4 regions of the Leptolyngbya sp. NIES-2104 genome follow, and region 4 is predicted to be linked to each of the others. Evidence: predicted binding sites of a transcription regulator. Region 4 holds the regulator's gene; each other region holds the start of a gene.
The links. The regulator NtcA, encoded in region 4, controls nitrogen genes in cyanobacteria. The targets are predictions, from matches to a motif close to TTTGTANNNNNNNNTACAAA.

Region 1: a site for NtcA is predicted at 1,121-1,140, ahead of NIES2104_RS13135 (DUF6761 family protein). Genes of this name have one in related genera too.
Region 2: a site for NtcA is predicted at 1,511-1,530, ahead of NIES2104_RS27075 (ferredoxin--nitrite reductase). Genes of this name have one in related genera too.
Region 3: a site for NtcA is predicted at 2,244-2,263, ahead of nirB (nitrite reductase large subunit NirB). Genes of this name have one in related genera too.

Annotation. Positions count from the first base shown of each region.
Region 1 covers NZ_BBWW01000001.1:2,816,455-2,819,868, forward strand. Annotated here, with positions in the region: gene NIES2104_RS13125 (YgiT-type zinc finger protein) at 21-269, shown strand; gene NIES2104_RS13130 (response regulator transcription factor) at 290-1,063, opposite strand; gene NIES2104_RS13135 (DUF6761 family protein) at 1,292-1,534, shown strand; gene grxD (Grx4 family monothiol glutaredoxin) at 1,578-1,898, opposite strand; gene NIES2104_RS13145 (BolA family protein) at 1,922-2,167, opposite strand; gene NIES2104_RS13150 (caspase family protein) at 2,234-3,414, opposite strand, start outside.
Region 2 covers NZ_BBWW01000001.1:5,635,260-5,638,673, reverse strand. Annotated here, with positions in the region: gene NIES2104_RS27075 (ferredoxin--nitrite reductase) at 1-1,389, opposite strand, end outside; gene NIES2104_RS27070 (PAS domain S-box protein) at 2,040-3,414, shown strand, end outside.
Region 3 covers NZ_BBWW01000001.1:617,608-621,021, forward strand. Annotated here, with positions in the region: gene NIES2104_RS03000 (hypothetical protein) at 1-432, opposite strand, end outside; gene ctpB (carboxyl-terminal processing protease CtpB) at 795-2,117, shown strand; gene nirB (nitrite reductase large subunit NirB) at 2,317-3,414, shown strand, end outside.
Region 4 covers NZ_BBWW01000001.1:2,290,375-2,293,788, forward strand. Annotated here, with positions in the region: gene NIES2104_RS10550 (DUF3084 domain-containing protein) at 1-850, opposite strand, end outside; gene ntcA (global nitrogen regulator NtcA) at 968-1,639, opposite strand; gene NIES2104_RS10560 (YdeI family protein) at 1,963-2,553, shown strand; gene NIES2104_RS10565 (PHP domain-containing protein) at 2,762-3,414, opposite strand, start outside.

The DNA.
Region 1 (3,414 bases), 530 kb from region 4:
CTATTCCGTCAAAGAAAATAATGCCTAAGTGCCATGTTTGTCATTCAGAAGGATCTCTTGAAGAATTAGTGGATGAGATTTTTGAAATCGATGGAAAGTTTTACCTAGTTGAGCAAATCCCCTCACTGGTGTGTTCTCACTGTGGGGAAGAAATCTTTAGTCGAGAAACGACTGAGCGAATTCGCGTCATGCTGCACAGTGAGGCAAAACCCATTAAATCCATTTCTGTGGATGTGTTCGCCTACCCACCAAAATCAAAGGCTTCTTGAGTGTGCAGCACGATCGAGCATCACATCCGAGGGCGGGGAACTGAAGCCATCCGAGACACCGGAGCGGTCGCAGGTTTCCTCATATGCCCATTTTGAGCAGGCATTGCCACATTCAAAATCTCAAGATTTAGTCGATACCCAACATTCCGCACCGTCTGAATCAAATTCGGCTGACGCGGATCAATTTCGACCTTTTTCCGCAGCGACAAGACATGAGTGTCAACCGTCCGAGGATTGTCAATTTCATCGGGCCAAGCGCGTTCTAACAACTCCGATCGACTTAACGCTGATCCGCCCGCCTGCGCTAACACATACAGCAAGCTAAATTCCTGCGGCGTTAGCTCGATCAATTCCCCCTTAAATCTCACGCGACGATGCACGAGGTCAATTTTCAGATCGCCAAAATCGAGATTGATCGGAGGAGCGGCGACCCGTTGCCGTCGCATCAGAGCTTCCACTCGTGCGAGGAATTCCTGCATTCCGAACGGCTTGGTTAAATAATCATCCGCGCCCGATCGCAGTCCTTCGACAATATCCGATTCCGCCGTCCGCGCTGACAGCATGAGAATCAAACACTGCTGCTGTTGGAGCCAGCGACAAAACTCCAACCCGTCGCCTGATGGCATTTCAGAATCGAGAATCACGAGATTGGGTTGCCGCAGCAAAAACCCTTCTCTAGCTTGATGTAAGTCGGCTGACTGGTGCACTTGGTAGCCCGCCTGCTGGAGATGCCATCCAAGCAGCGATCGCAGGTGCGGATTTCCTTCAACGATTTGTATGTGAATGGCTCCCACGGGGGCTATTATCCTCAAAATGCTTGAGATAAGGGTATCAAAGCTTTATCCCTTCGATTTGTAACGGGTGCTACCCAGCCTCTCTCGGTTTGTACGACGAACCATTGCTGTGTATTCCGATTTGTAGAATTTCGATACAAACCGAGAGACATCAAGCTGAAATGTTAAGCTTAGGTAATACCAAAGTGAGTCAGATGTCAAACGGCATCCTTTCATGTCGATCGCACTATGCTTCAAGATTCTTTGACGATCCGCTACTACCAACGCCTCTCCGACAACCTTGTCGAACTCTGGAACCGTGGCTATCGCTTTGATGATATGCGGCTCTATTTAGACGGGTATTTGTCTGCCCTCAGACACGCGAGCGTGTTGGAACCCTACCAAATCAACCGTCTTGAGGAGGAAATCACGCGCTACATTTATGATCCGTCAAATTTTGACAGTGTGATGCCGGAACCTGATTACCGATAAAGAATCAAAGGGGCGCTTGTGTGTGCCCCTTCTTCGTTGAGATCTAGGAAGCGAGGGCAACTTCTACGAGTTGTTGCAGTTCGCCCTTCTGGTACATCTCGATCATGATGTCCGAACCGCCGATAAATTCCCCGTTGATATAGACCTGGGGAATGGTGGGCCAGTTCGAGAATTCTTTGATGCCTTGGCGGATGTCGGGATTTTCCAGCACGTCTACGGTTTCGTAAGGGACACCGAGCGTGTTGAGAATTTGTACAACATTGTTAGAAAATCCGCACATGGGCATAAGCTTGTTGCCCTTCATGAACACCATGATTTTGTTGCTATCAACCAGGCTTTTGATTCGTTCTTGAGCGTCTGACATAGGAGTTTAAGAGGGGGTAAACGTTAGTTTTTGGTTGCCCATTCTTCGGGCGTGAACGTGTTGAGAGAAAGCGCATGAATCGCCTCAGATGCCATCGCTTGCTTGACCGCACCGTAGACAAGTTGGTGCTGTTGAACGCGCCGTTTTCCAGCAAATTCAGAAGAGATTACCGTCACTTCAAAATGCTCACCATCCGGGCTAACGACCGCGACCTGGGCATCCGGCAATCCTGTTTTGATCATTGCCTCAACTTGATCCGGGCTAATCATTCTTTCTCCTCATGATCGATTCGCGACTGTTACTTCTCTAGTCTAACGGGTGATGTTAGAGAATTTTTATCGCGATCGTCGCCATTGTTGGATCGCTTTTTGTGCTTCAGCGTAGATTTCCGGGCGATCTTTGGGAACGAGTTGTGCGGCTGCGATCGCTTGTTGAAATTGTTTCTGGGCGGCTCGTTGTCGAGCGATGTCAAGAATGTTCCGACTCCAGCGCTCGATGTCTTGTTGTGCCTGAGCGTAAAGGGGATCGCTTGGCGGAACTTCACGGGCACGATTGATCGCTTTACTCGCATCAGAAGCAAGGGTCGGTTTGATGAGCGATCGCGCTTCATTCAGAATTTGGGCAGAAGATGCTGCTGTTGGACTGGGAGAAGTGACGACTGTTGGAGCGGGTTCTGTTTTTGCAGCCTGCTGCTGTCCGCCCATGAACGCTGACCAGTTGCGGAATAAGACACCGAGCAATAATACGAGCAGAATTGCGCTGCCTCCGAATAGAAGCCGTTCCCAAAACATTTGATCCTGACCTTCGGGTTCAGGTGGAATTGGAGAAGGATCATCGATCGGGTCAGAAAGGGTGAGATCCGGCACTGGATCGGAAATTGTTAGATCAGGTACCGGGTCTGGATCATTGATTTCTACAGGTTCAAGTCTGAATTGATCTGGAATTTCCTCTTGAGAGATTTCCGCAGTCGCGCCCATGATCGTCGGTTGAGCGGAGAAATCCCCAAACGGAGAATCGCTCTCAGCAGTGAGATAAAGATCATCTTCGATCGCGAATGGATTCGATTCCGCCGCTGTCCAAGAATCGGTTTCTGCCCAGTTCACAGGCATGATCACTTGATAAAGCTGATCGGGATCAGAGACGACGAGAACCGGATCTTGAGTCGGTCGATCGCTGTGATCACACAATTCTGGTAAGCGCAGTTTGAGGAAATCTTCTAGAGCGGACAGCGTTGAACATTGATGCGATCGCAATCCTTCTAATAATGCCTGTGTAAATAATCCGTGATTATATGCGGGTGCTTCATGAGAAAACTGCTCTGGACGACAAGACAGCGTGGTTGGAATGCCATATTCACGAGACAAAGCTGCTGTCTGAGTGCCAATTTTCTCATTAGAAACTGACGAAGAGCGATTGAAATCGAGCAGGACAAAAATCTTTTGAGTCGGAAGCGATCGCAAAGCTTGAAACAGCGATCGAACAGAGAATCCCGTTTCTTTGATGCGATTGGGATCGC
Region 2 (3,414 bases), 3.3 Mb from region 4:
GCAGCCTGTCCAGTGAATCCGAACGGGTTGCGGCAGGGTTAATTCTGCTTCGAGTGCTTTGATCGTCGCCAAGGCGCGATTTTTGGTTTCGATCAAGGCAAAGCCGCAGAACTGACTCCCTGTACAAGAAACCAGCCAGCGCGAGACTGGATCAGGCTCGATCGAGAAACGGTCTTGCAATAAAGGTTCTTTTAATAATGCTGCTAAACGCGAATCAGGAACATTCGGAATAATCAGATTTTGTTCAACTGTAAATCGGAGTTCACCGCTACCATAAACATCTGCCATTCGCGCTAGTTCAAATAGTTCGTGAGCATCAAGCCGACCGATCGGAATGTGCAGACCCACATAGTTCAAACCCGGTTGTTTCTGCCGATGCACGCCGATGTGATCGCGCTTGTCGATCGTGATTTCGTCGGTCTCCGCAGCAGGCTCAAATGTTCGCCCGAATTGTTGTTCGACTTGCGATCGAAACTTTTCAATGCCCCAACTATCAATCAAATACATCAAGCGCGATTTCTGTCGATTCGCTCTTAATCCATGATTGCGATACACCAGTAAAATTGCTTTGCACACCTCGACGACATCATCCGGTGCTACCCAAGCATTGAGCGGCACTGCTTCTTGATAGCGCTTCGGTGAAAACATGCCGCCTACGATCACATTAAAGCCAATTTGATCCTGTTTGTAAGCGGGAATAAAGGCGAGATCATTGGTTTCGGCATGAACGGAATTATCGCGACAGCCCGCGATCGCAATGTTGAATTTTCTCGGCAGATTTGTAAACGCAGAGTTTCCCGCTCCCATGTTGGTAATCATGTCTTGCACTGCTCGACACAAGCCACGAGTATCAATCAGTTCATCCGCTTCTAGCCCTGCGACTGGCGATCCGGTCACATTTCGCACATTATCGACTCCGGTTTGAACACTGGTCATTCCCGCTTGTTCAAATCGGCGAAAGATATCCGGAGCATCTTCGATCCGAACGCCGCGCAGTTGAATGTTTTGGCGCGTCGTGATGTCGGCATTGCCATCGGCTCCATAGCGCTGCACAATTTCTGCTAGCACTCGTAAATGATTGCTTGGTAGAACCCCGTTTGCAGTCCGCATTCTGAGCATAAATCGTCCGGGTGTGACTTCGCGGTAAAACAATCCCAGCACCCGCAAGCGGAAATCGCGATCGGGTTCCTCGATCGCTTCCCAGCCAATTTTGGCAAGCAATTCTAGCTCTTGCTTTAAAACTAAGCCATCTTTCTCTGCTTTAATCCGCTCAAATTTATTTTGTGTTTTAACGGGAGGGGCTTCAGTCGTCAGATTTTCAAATTGATTAATTGCTTCGGTGTCGGTCAACTGTTCTGATGCACTAGCAGTCTTAGAGATGCCGGTCATGTGTTTATCTCCATAGCACAGTGAGCAAGGTTGCACTGGGGCAAACTTGCGCGATCGAACACGTATCCAAACAGGGGATTAAAAGTCTTCTTGACTAAGGTATGCAATTCAATCCATTGCTTTAGTAAGGATAGATACAAAGCACAGCAATCTTGCCCAAATCTACCTTTTGACGGAATCAATAGATTTCCTGCACGAATTTTACTCAGGGCATCCATGCAGTACATGTAATACCGAGTCAATCTGTAGCGATCAAAGATTAATTTGGTATGAGCGGGGGTTTGAAAAGTATAAAAAGTTTCTTCGCTTCGATTGCTTCCCGCCCTGAAATGAATTTCGGGCTAACCGTGGAAAGTCTACTGAAGTAGACTGGGAGCCAGTTTCAGTCTCTTAGTTCTTTTCAAAGGACTTTCGTCGATTAGCCCGAAATTCATTTCAGGGCGGGATGTGGCAACGAACGACAACTTTTCAAACATCCTCTAATTCCGCCCAACGAGATTGGGAAAGCCTACCCGGATGATAAACTGTGGACATTCCGTTCTGAAAGCTCGTCTAACGTCCGAAGCGATCCGCTGGAGTCTGTCTGTATCCGTAAGATCGGGGTATGTCACCCAACACCATTTTGAGTACGGTAAGCAAGGAGCGCGATCGTGTCTGATTTACCTTCGGTTGAAGTGAGTGAAGGCGTTAAGCAAGAGCCATCGACGCGCAATGAAACCGATCGCGGGCAATTGTTAGAAACGCTGCTCGAACTGTCACCCGATGCCGTTTTGGTCACGAATTCTAGCGGCGCTCTCATCGAAGTCAACGATCGCGCCTGTGCACTATTTGGGTATAGACGCGAAGAATTGTTGGGAGCAACAATCAATGTACTTTTGCCTGAAGCATCTCGACTCACCGGGGGCAATTCTGAAACTTGGCAGGGCTTGCATCAGAACGGTAGCCAAATTCCAGTAGAGGTGAGCAGTAAAACTTTACCCAATGGCGGCTGGGTTGCGGTTGTCCGAGATGGTCGCGAACGATCGCGGATCAAAGACGAACGCCAACAAGCCGAAGCCGAAATCAAGCGGCTCAATCAAGAACTGGCACGGCGCGTCAGTGAACTACAAACCATTCTCGACGCGGCTCCGGTCGGGATTGCGATCGCAGAAGATCTAACTTGCCAAACCATTCGGGCGAATGCGTTTGCTGAAGCGATATTAAGCGTGCCGCCCGCTGCCAACGTTTCTGCCACCGGAGCGCAAGCCGAAACCCTTCCCTTTCGCCAACTCCGCAACGGACAAGAGATTCCCGGCGAAGAATTGCCGATGCAAGTTGCAACCGCTCAAGGTGTCGAAGTCCGCGATGTCGCAATTCAAATGGTGCGATCGGATGGCGCAGTCTTTGATTGGTGGGTCAATGCCGTGCCGTTATTCGATGAAGTGGGGGCGGTGCGGGGGTGTGTAGCTGCTTTTATGGACATTACGGAACGCAAACGCATCGAAGCAATGCTGCGTCAGAAAGAACAGCAGCTACAGCAATTGATCGATGCCTTGCCGCAAATTGTTTGGGTGAGTAATGCGATCGGAGGATTGGAATACCTAAATCAGCAGTGGTGCGAGTATTCGGGACTAACCCCAGAGCAAAGCCGTGATCAGACCCTCGTTGCCCAAGTGCATCATCCAGACGACTCAGCCAGGATGGTTGAGCAGTGGAACATTGCACTCAAAACTCAGCAACCTTACGAAGTCGAAGCGCGACTGAGACGCGCCGATGGAGCGTATCGCTGGTTTTTGATTCGATGTGTGCCGAACTGCAATTCTCAAGGCGAAATTACGGCTTGGTTTGGCACTTCGACGGATATTCACGATCGCAAATTAGCTCAACTCAACGAGCAATTTCTCAACAACCTCGATCGCCGATTGCGCCAACTGACGACAGCCGAAGCAATGATCCTCGAAACCGTGAGCAGTCTCGGTGAATATTTGCAGGTCGATCGGGCTTTGTGGGATCGAATTGATTTGGAAAACGATTTGGCAATCCTTG
Region 3 (3,414 bases), 1.7 Mb from region 4:
GGCATCGGTTCCCCGTTTCATATATTCCAGCGCTAATTCTGGCTTACCCGTTTGATGCGAAACGGCTCCAGATAAGAAGAGATAGCTTTCGACAAATCGGGGATCGCGACGAGTAATGATATCGAAATACTTTGAACTGAGTGAAAATCCAGTCGCTTCACGGGCAGGTGTATCTCCGTAATACTGAATGAAATTGAGAAACGTCCAATTTGCCATTAGATTGTCAAATCCGAAACTGGGCAATCGGCTAAGAAGATTTAGGCGTAATCTTTCCTGTTCTTCTGCCTGTTGTGGCGTATCAAGAGAAATCGAAGGCTGTTTGAGACGATCGAACTGAATTGCGACCACTCCAGCGATCGCAATTCCTCCAATTACGCAGTGCCCAATAATACTTAAAACTTCCTTCCAAGTTCGTTTAATACTGACAACCACGACCCTGAACTCCTCAGTTTAAGAAAGCTTAATGAAACTCAGCCCGAAACCCTAGAACAATTTGCCAAAATTCCGCTAGATTGTCTTAAAGGTTGCAACTGCCCAACGGAAGCTAAGCCATATTAATCTGTATGGCTGGTTTTATACTCAGAGACACTTGATCAACTGTCCTAAAATTGTCACACCATCTGGAATTTCACTGTGTACCCTGTATCTAGACTTTTAGGGTTCCAGTAATTTCTCTCACTCCTTCATCTAATTTGCTGATTTAATCACTGGCAATTTAAATTCATCTGTGTCACCCTGTTTGCAGGTGTGATTTTTGATTTACGAACTGTCCACTCCTCGTTCCTCTACACTCAATGAATCGACCCACCCGACGTGTTTCGCTGCTCCAAGTTGCTCTCTGTAGTGGTGTCATTGCGGCGACCGCTACCGGAACTGTATTCACCGCCGATCGCTCTGTAAAAGCGGCTCTCCAAGACAGCCCGAAATCAGTTCTCGATGAGGCATGGCAAATCGTCAACCGCGAATACGTGGATGGCACTTTTAATAAAAATGATTGGCAAGCGGTCAGACAATCGCTGCTCGGTCGAGAATATCCTTCACGCCAACAGGCATATACTGCCCTGCGAGATGCTCTGAAGAAGCTGGATGATCCCTATACCCGCTTCATGGACCCGAAACAGTTTGAAGCCTTGACCAATCAGACTTCTGGCGAACTGTCTGGGGTTGGGATTCGCCTCGAACAAAATGAAAAAACGAAGGTTCTGACCGTCGTTGAACCGTTGGAAAATTCCCCAGCGATTCGAGCGGGGATCAAAACGGGCGATCGCGTTCTTTCGATTAACGGTCGTTCTACGAAAGGAATGAGCGTCGAAGATGCCTCGAATCTGATTCGCGGGGAAGCCGGAACGAAAGTCACGCTTCAAATCGGACGCGATGGCGCTACAAACTTTGATTTGCCACTGACTCGTGCCCGGATTGAACTGCAAGCGGTTCGATCCAGCGTCAAACAAGAAGGCAAGAACAAGATTGGCTACATTCGCTTATCAGAATTCAGCAGTCATGCGGCTGAGCAGATGGAGCGGGCGATTCGTAACCTGAACGATCAGAAAGTGGATGCGTTCGTGTTGGATCTGCGCGGAAATCCGGGCGGATTGCTGCAAGCGAGTATTGATATCAGCCGGATGTGGTTGGATCAAGGCGCGATCGTGAAAACTGTGAACCGTCAAGGTGTGGGCGACACGGCTTATGCACGTGGACGACAATTGACGAAATTACCAGTGGCAGTGATCGTCGATGGTCGATCGGCAAGTTCGAGTGAAATTCTCGCGGGTGCGCTGAAAGACAATAAGCGTGGCACGATTGTTGGCAGTCAAACCTTCGGAAAGGCATTAGTGCAATCGGTGCATTCGCTTTCGGATGGTTCGGGATTGGCAGTGACGATCGCGCACTACTACACACCGAATGGAACGGATATCAGCCACAAAGGAGTCACTCCCGATGTGAAAGTTGATTTGTCGGATGCTCAGCAGAAATTCTTGGCAACCAATCCCAAACTGATTGGTACGCCTCAAGATCCTCAGTATGCGCGGGCGTTGAATTTCTTGGAGCGGACAGCACTGGCAAAACCAGGAGCACAACAAGCTTCACAGCGATCGAATCCGGCAAATCGCGAGTAGTTTTTAGTGTTGGATGAAAGAATCGATCGTTCTTCGGAGCGATCGATTTTTTGTTGAACTTGAAAAGTTCTTTATCCAATGCGTAACCCGCATCGACATGATACGGTTCCCTCATTTTGAAAAAATTCTGTAACTAAAATTACAAAATGAACTGGGGGATCTCATAGGCTGAAACTGGCAACGCAGCAGACTAGCTTGTATGACGAAACAGAATTTAGTCGTGATCGGGAATGGGATGGTGGGTCACAAGTTCCTAGAGCGGATGATCGAGAACGAATCATCCGAGTGGAATTTGATCACGTTCTGCGAAGAATCGCGGATGGCTTACGATCGCGTTAATCTCAGCGGATTTTTTGCAGGGAAAACGGCGGACGATCTCTCGCTGGTCGAGTCAGATTTTTATGCAAAGCATGGCGTTCAGATCTATGTTGGAGATAAGGCTGTTGGGATCGATCGCGATCGCAAAACCGTCACTTCCGCCAATGGTGTCACTCTTCGTTATGACAAGCTCGTTCTTGCTACCGGATCGTTTCCATTTGTGCCGCCGATCCAAGGCAGGGAGACGGAAGGGACGTTCGTGTATCGCACCATTGATGATCTCGAAGCGATCGCAGCCTACGCCCAATCATGTCGAACTGGCGTGGTTGTTGGGGGCGGTCTGCTCGGATTGGAATGCGCGAATGCGTTGAAGAATTTAGGGCTAGAAACTCATGTGGTTGAGTTTATGCCCCGATTGATGCCCGTTCAGGTGGACGATGCGGGTGGGGCATTACTGAAGCAAAATATCGAAGCGATCGGCGTTTCGGTTCATACAAGCAAATCGACGACGGAAATTGTGAGCGAAAACGGGCGCGTCGATCGAATGCTGTTTGCAGATGGTACGGAACTGCACACAGACATGATCGTATTTTCGGCGGGGATTCGTCCGAGGGATGAAATGGCGCGATCGTGCGGTTTGTCGGTCGGTGAACGCGGTGGAATTGTCATTAACGAGAATTGCCAGACTTCGGACGCGGATATTTATGCGATCGGGGAATGTGCCCTCTATGAGAATCGCATCTATGGTTTAGTTGCTCCGGGTTATTCGATGGCGACTGTGGCAGCGGATCATCTTTGTAGTCTCCAGGGCAATCAGTTCACAGGCGCAGATATGTCTACAAAGCTCAAATTGTTGGGTGTAGATGTGGCGAGTTTTGGGGATGCGTTTGCGAAGACAGGGGGCGCGAAAGAAATTGCGATCGTCGATTCGGTTCAAGGCACTTACAAAAAGTTAGTGGTTGATCAAACCGGGAAGACG
Region 4 (3,414 bases):
TTGCGCCTCCGGGTTCGACCACACGCACAACCGCAGAAGATAAGACTTGTGTGCGATAGATCGCTAAATCACCGCTCCGAACCAGTTGCACATCTCGCCCGAATTGCTGGAGCGCCTCAGTCAGCGCGGCACGTTGTGATTCCAATCGTTTCAGATTTTCTCCACGTTCTGCAATCACGCGATCGCGTTCACTAATTTCGCGATCGCGCTGTTCGATCACTCGTGTCCGCTCTGCAATTTCTTCATCTCGCGCTGCAATCTGGGTCTTCACCTGATCGCGCTGTTCAATCAATTTGTCTTGTTCGGATTGCAGTTGAGCGATTTCAGTCCGCAGCTTCTCAGCTTGACCCGAAACCGTCTCTAATTGACGACGAGTTGCATCGCGCTGAGCTTCCGTCGTTCGCAGTTGAGCATTGGTTTCCCGTTGCCGATCAATCGAGGTCTGCAAATTGGCATTAATTCGTTTGAGCTGTTCTTCGACTTGAGCACGTTCCGATCGCGCTTCTGTCAGTTGCTTCTCGACCTGAGCTTTCTGGGCATCAGTCGCTTTCAAATCAGCCGACACTTTTTCTAAATCGCGTCCTCGATCGCGCAATTCCGACTGAATCCGTCCGAAGTTCAGCAGCATTTCCCGGAAGGTCTTACTCGCCAGCAGCAACACGCCCAGCGTCGAAGCAGAAATTAGCGTTCCGGTTAAGATCGTGACGACGACAGCGGTTTGCTTAGGGCGGAGATTGAACAAACTGAGGCGGGCTTTTCCCACACGGGTTCCTAAACGATCGCCAATTGTCGCGATCGCTCCCCCCAACACCAGCACCACCAGAATTAAAATCAGCCCGACATCGGACATACTACTCCCAAGTCATCCCCCACCCAAAACGGTCTGAGGCAATTCTAGACCCGCCTTTCATTATGCCTGTTCCCTCTAAACTTCGGGCGCGTCCTTCAGGAAAGAATTTTAAGCGAATTAGGTGAATTGTTGACTCAGCGTTACAGGATTGTGAACGGTGATCTTTTTCTTGTGAATCGAAATCATTTTGTCTTGCCGCAAATCACCCAATAATCGAGTAACCGTTACACGAGTTGATCCGATCGCTTCTGCGATCGCTTGATGCGACAGTTTCAAATCGATCATGATTCCTTCTTGCGTCGGCACACCAAAATCACGACACAGAATCAAAAGAAAACTCACCAGGCGTGATCCCATGTCTCGGTGTGCCAAGGTTTCAATCATCATCTCGGTCTGAAGAATCCGCGATGATAAGCCTTTGAGCATTAACATCGAAAGTTCTGGGTTTTCTTTCAGAGCTTTTTCGACTTGTTCGATCGGCACTGAAAGCAATTCAACCGGGGTAAATGCGACCGCGTGATAAAAGCGATCGGCACGCTGTCCGGTAATCAGCGATAACACCCCGAACACGCTATTTTCTCTTAACAGCGCTACTGTAATTTCTTCGCCTGCTTCGTAGACCCGTGAGAGTTTGACCGCACCCTTAACGAGAAAATAGACTCGTTCCGCTGGATCACCCGGAAAAAAGATTGTCTTACCGCGTTCAAACGTCTCAATAACAGGAGGATACGCACCTCCCCCGATCTGACGAAACATTGTTGCGAGCGGTCTATCCTTGGTCACTACCATTTCTTTCCTTATCGTATCGAGTGAAACTGGAGCAGTTTACCGAGTCAGTAACGCGATGTGCACTTTGTGAACAATCGATGACTTTAGACCACTAAAACTGAGTCCTCAAATGGTTTTTGTACACTGCGCTACATTTTTGCTCTGATTTTGAAAATCTCCGTAAATTTTCTGAGTTCAGGTGCGCTATTTTCAGTAATATTGAGGTCTTCTTTTTGAGAACTGCAATAATTTCCACACATCATACCGTGAAAGCCACCAGGATGTAGACGCAACCCTTAAGGAATTGTTAATTCTCCTAAGTAAGAAAGTCAGCATTTTCAACCATGCCCAGATTTGAAGACCAGCTAGAAAAAATAGAAGTGATCGACCGCGCCACTTGGCGAAATTGGCTGCAACAAAATCATGAAACTGCGATCGGAATTTGGCTAATTTACTACAAAGTGAAAAGCAGTAAGCCGAGCGTCCGATATCCTGAAGCTGTAAAGGAAGCGCTTTGTTTTGGCTGGATCGACAGTAAGGCGAAATCGCTCGATGACGATCGCTATATGCAGATTTTTACACCTCGAAAACCCAAAAGTGTTTGGTCAAAATTGAACAAGCAATACATCGACGAATTAATCGAACAGGGCTTAATGACCGAAGCGGGGAGTAAAAAAATTGAAGCGGCAAAACTCGATGGATCTTGGACTTCTTTAGATGCGATCGAGGCGCTAATCTTACCGCCAGATTTGATCGAAGCGTTGGGAAAAAATGCGATCGTACAACAAAATTTCGAGGCGTTCAGCAACTCGACAAAGAAAGTGATTCTCTATTGGATCGAGAGCGCGAAACGATCTGAGACACGACAGAACCGAATCGAAAAGACGATCATCGCTGTTGCTCAGAATCGATCGCCCCTCGATCGAACTCCTTAAGAGGACGTTTGAAAAGTTCTTGTTTGTCGCAACGTCCCGCCCTGAAATAGAATTTCGGGCTAATCGGCGAAAGTTCTTTGAAAAGGACTAAGAGACTGAAACTGGCTCCCAGTCTACTTCAGTAGACTTTCGTCGGTTAGCCCGAAATTCATTTCAGGGCGGGAGGCAAACGAGAGCGAAAAGACTTTTTATACTTTTCAAACACCCTCTAAAGCCGCTGTAACAAGCTCATGCCATGCGTATCGGTTCCACAAGAACTGAGCAATCCAAGCTCTGTCTTTAACTCTGTCACCCGCGTCGTTTCTTTCGGGCTGGGCATCCAGGGCTTCGGATTGTTGTAGGCGTAAAACGTTTCCACCCCATCAATTCCGACCATCGCAGCGGCTGGAATCAACTCATTCGCCGATCGACGATATCGAGCCGGATGCGCCAACACCGCAAGCCCGCCTGCTTGATGAATTGCTCGAATCACTCGCGCTGCCTGAGCACGATCGCCTTGAGGAGCCGACCCTTGAAGATAAGACGCGATCGCACAATGATCTGGGTCAAACGCAAATCCTAGAATGTGCACCTCAGTTTCGAGCAGTCGAGATGTAATTTCAGTGCCCGTCCAGAGATGCGGTAAATCTGTCCCGGATTGCGCCTGCATGTAGCTCTGTGCGGTACGGTATCCGCTGATCTGATGGTGATCCGTGATTGCGAATCCTTTGAGCGATAAATCGATCGCTTGTTGCGCTAACGCTTCGGGGTGTAGCTGCCCGTCCGAGTGCGTTGTGTGCATATGGAAATTGTAGGTGAGCGGGCAACTTTCAGCCGTCAGTGAAGCGAAAACCTGTCGTAGCGCTACCGCATCCTGCGCGG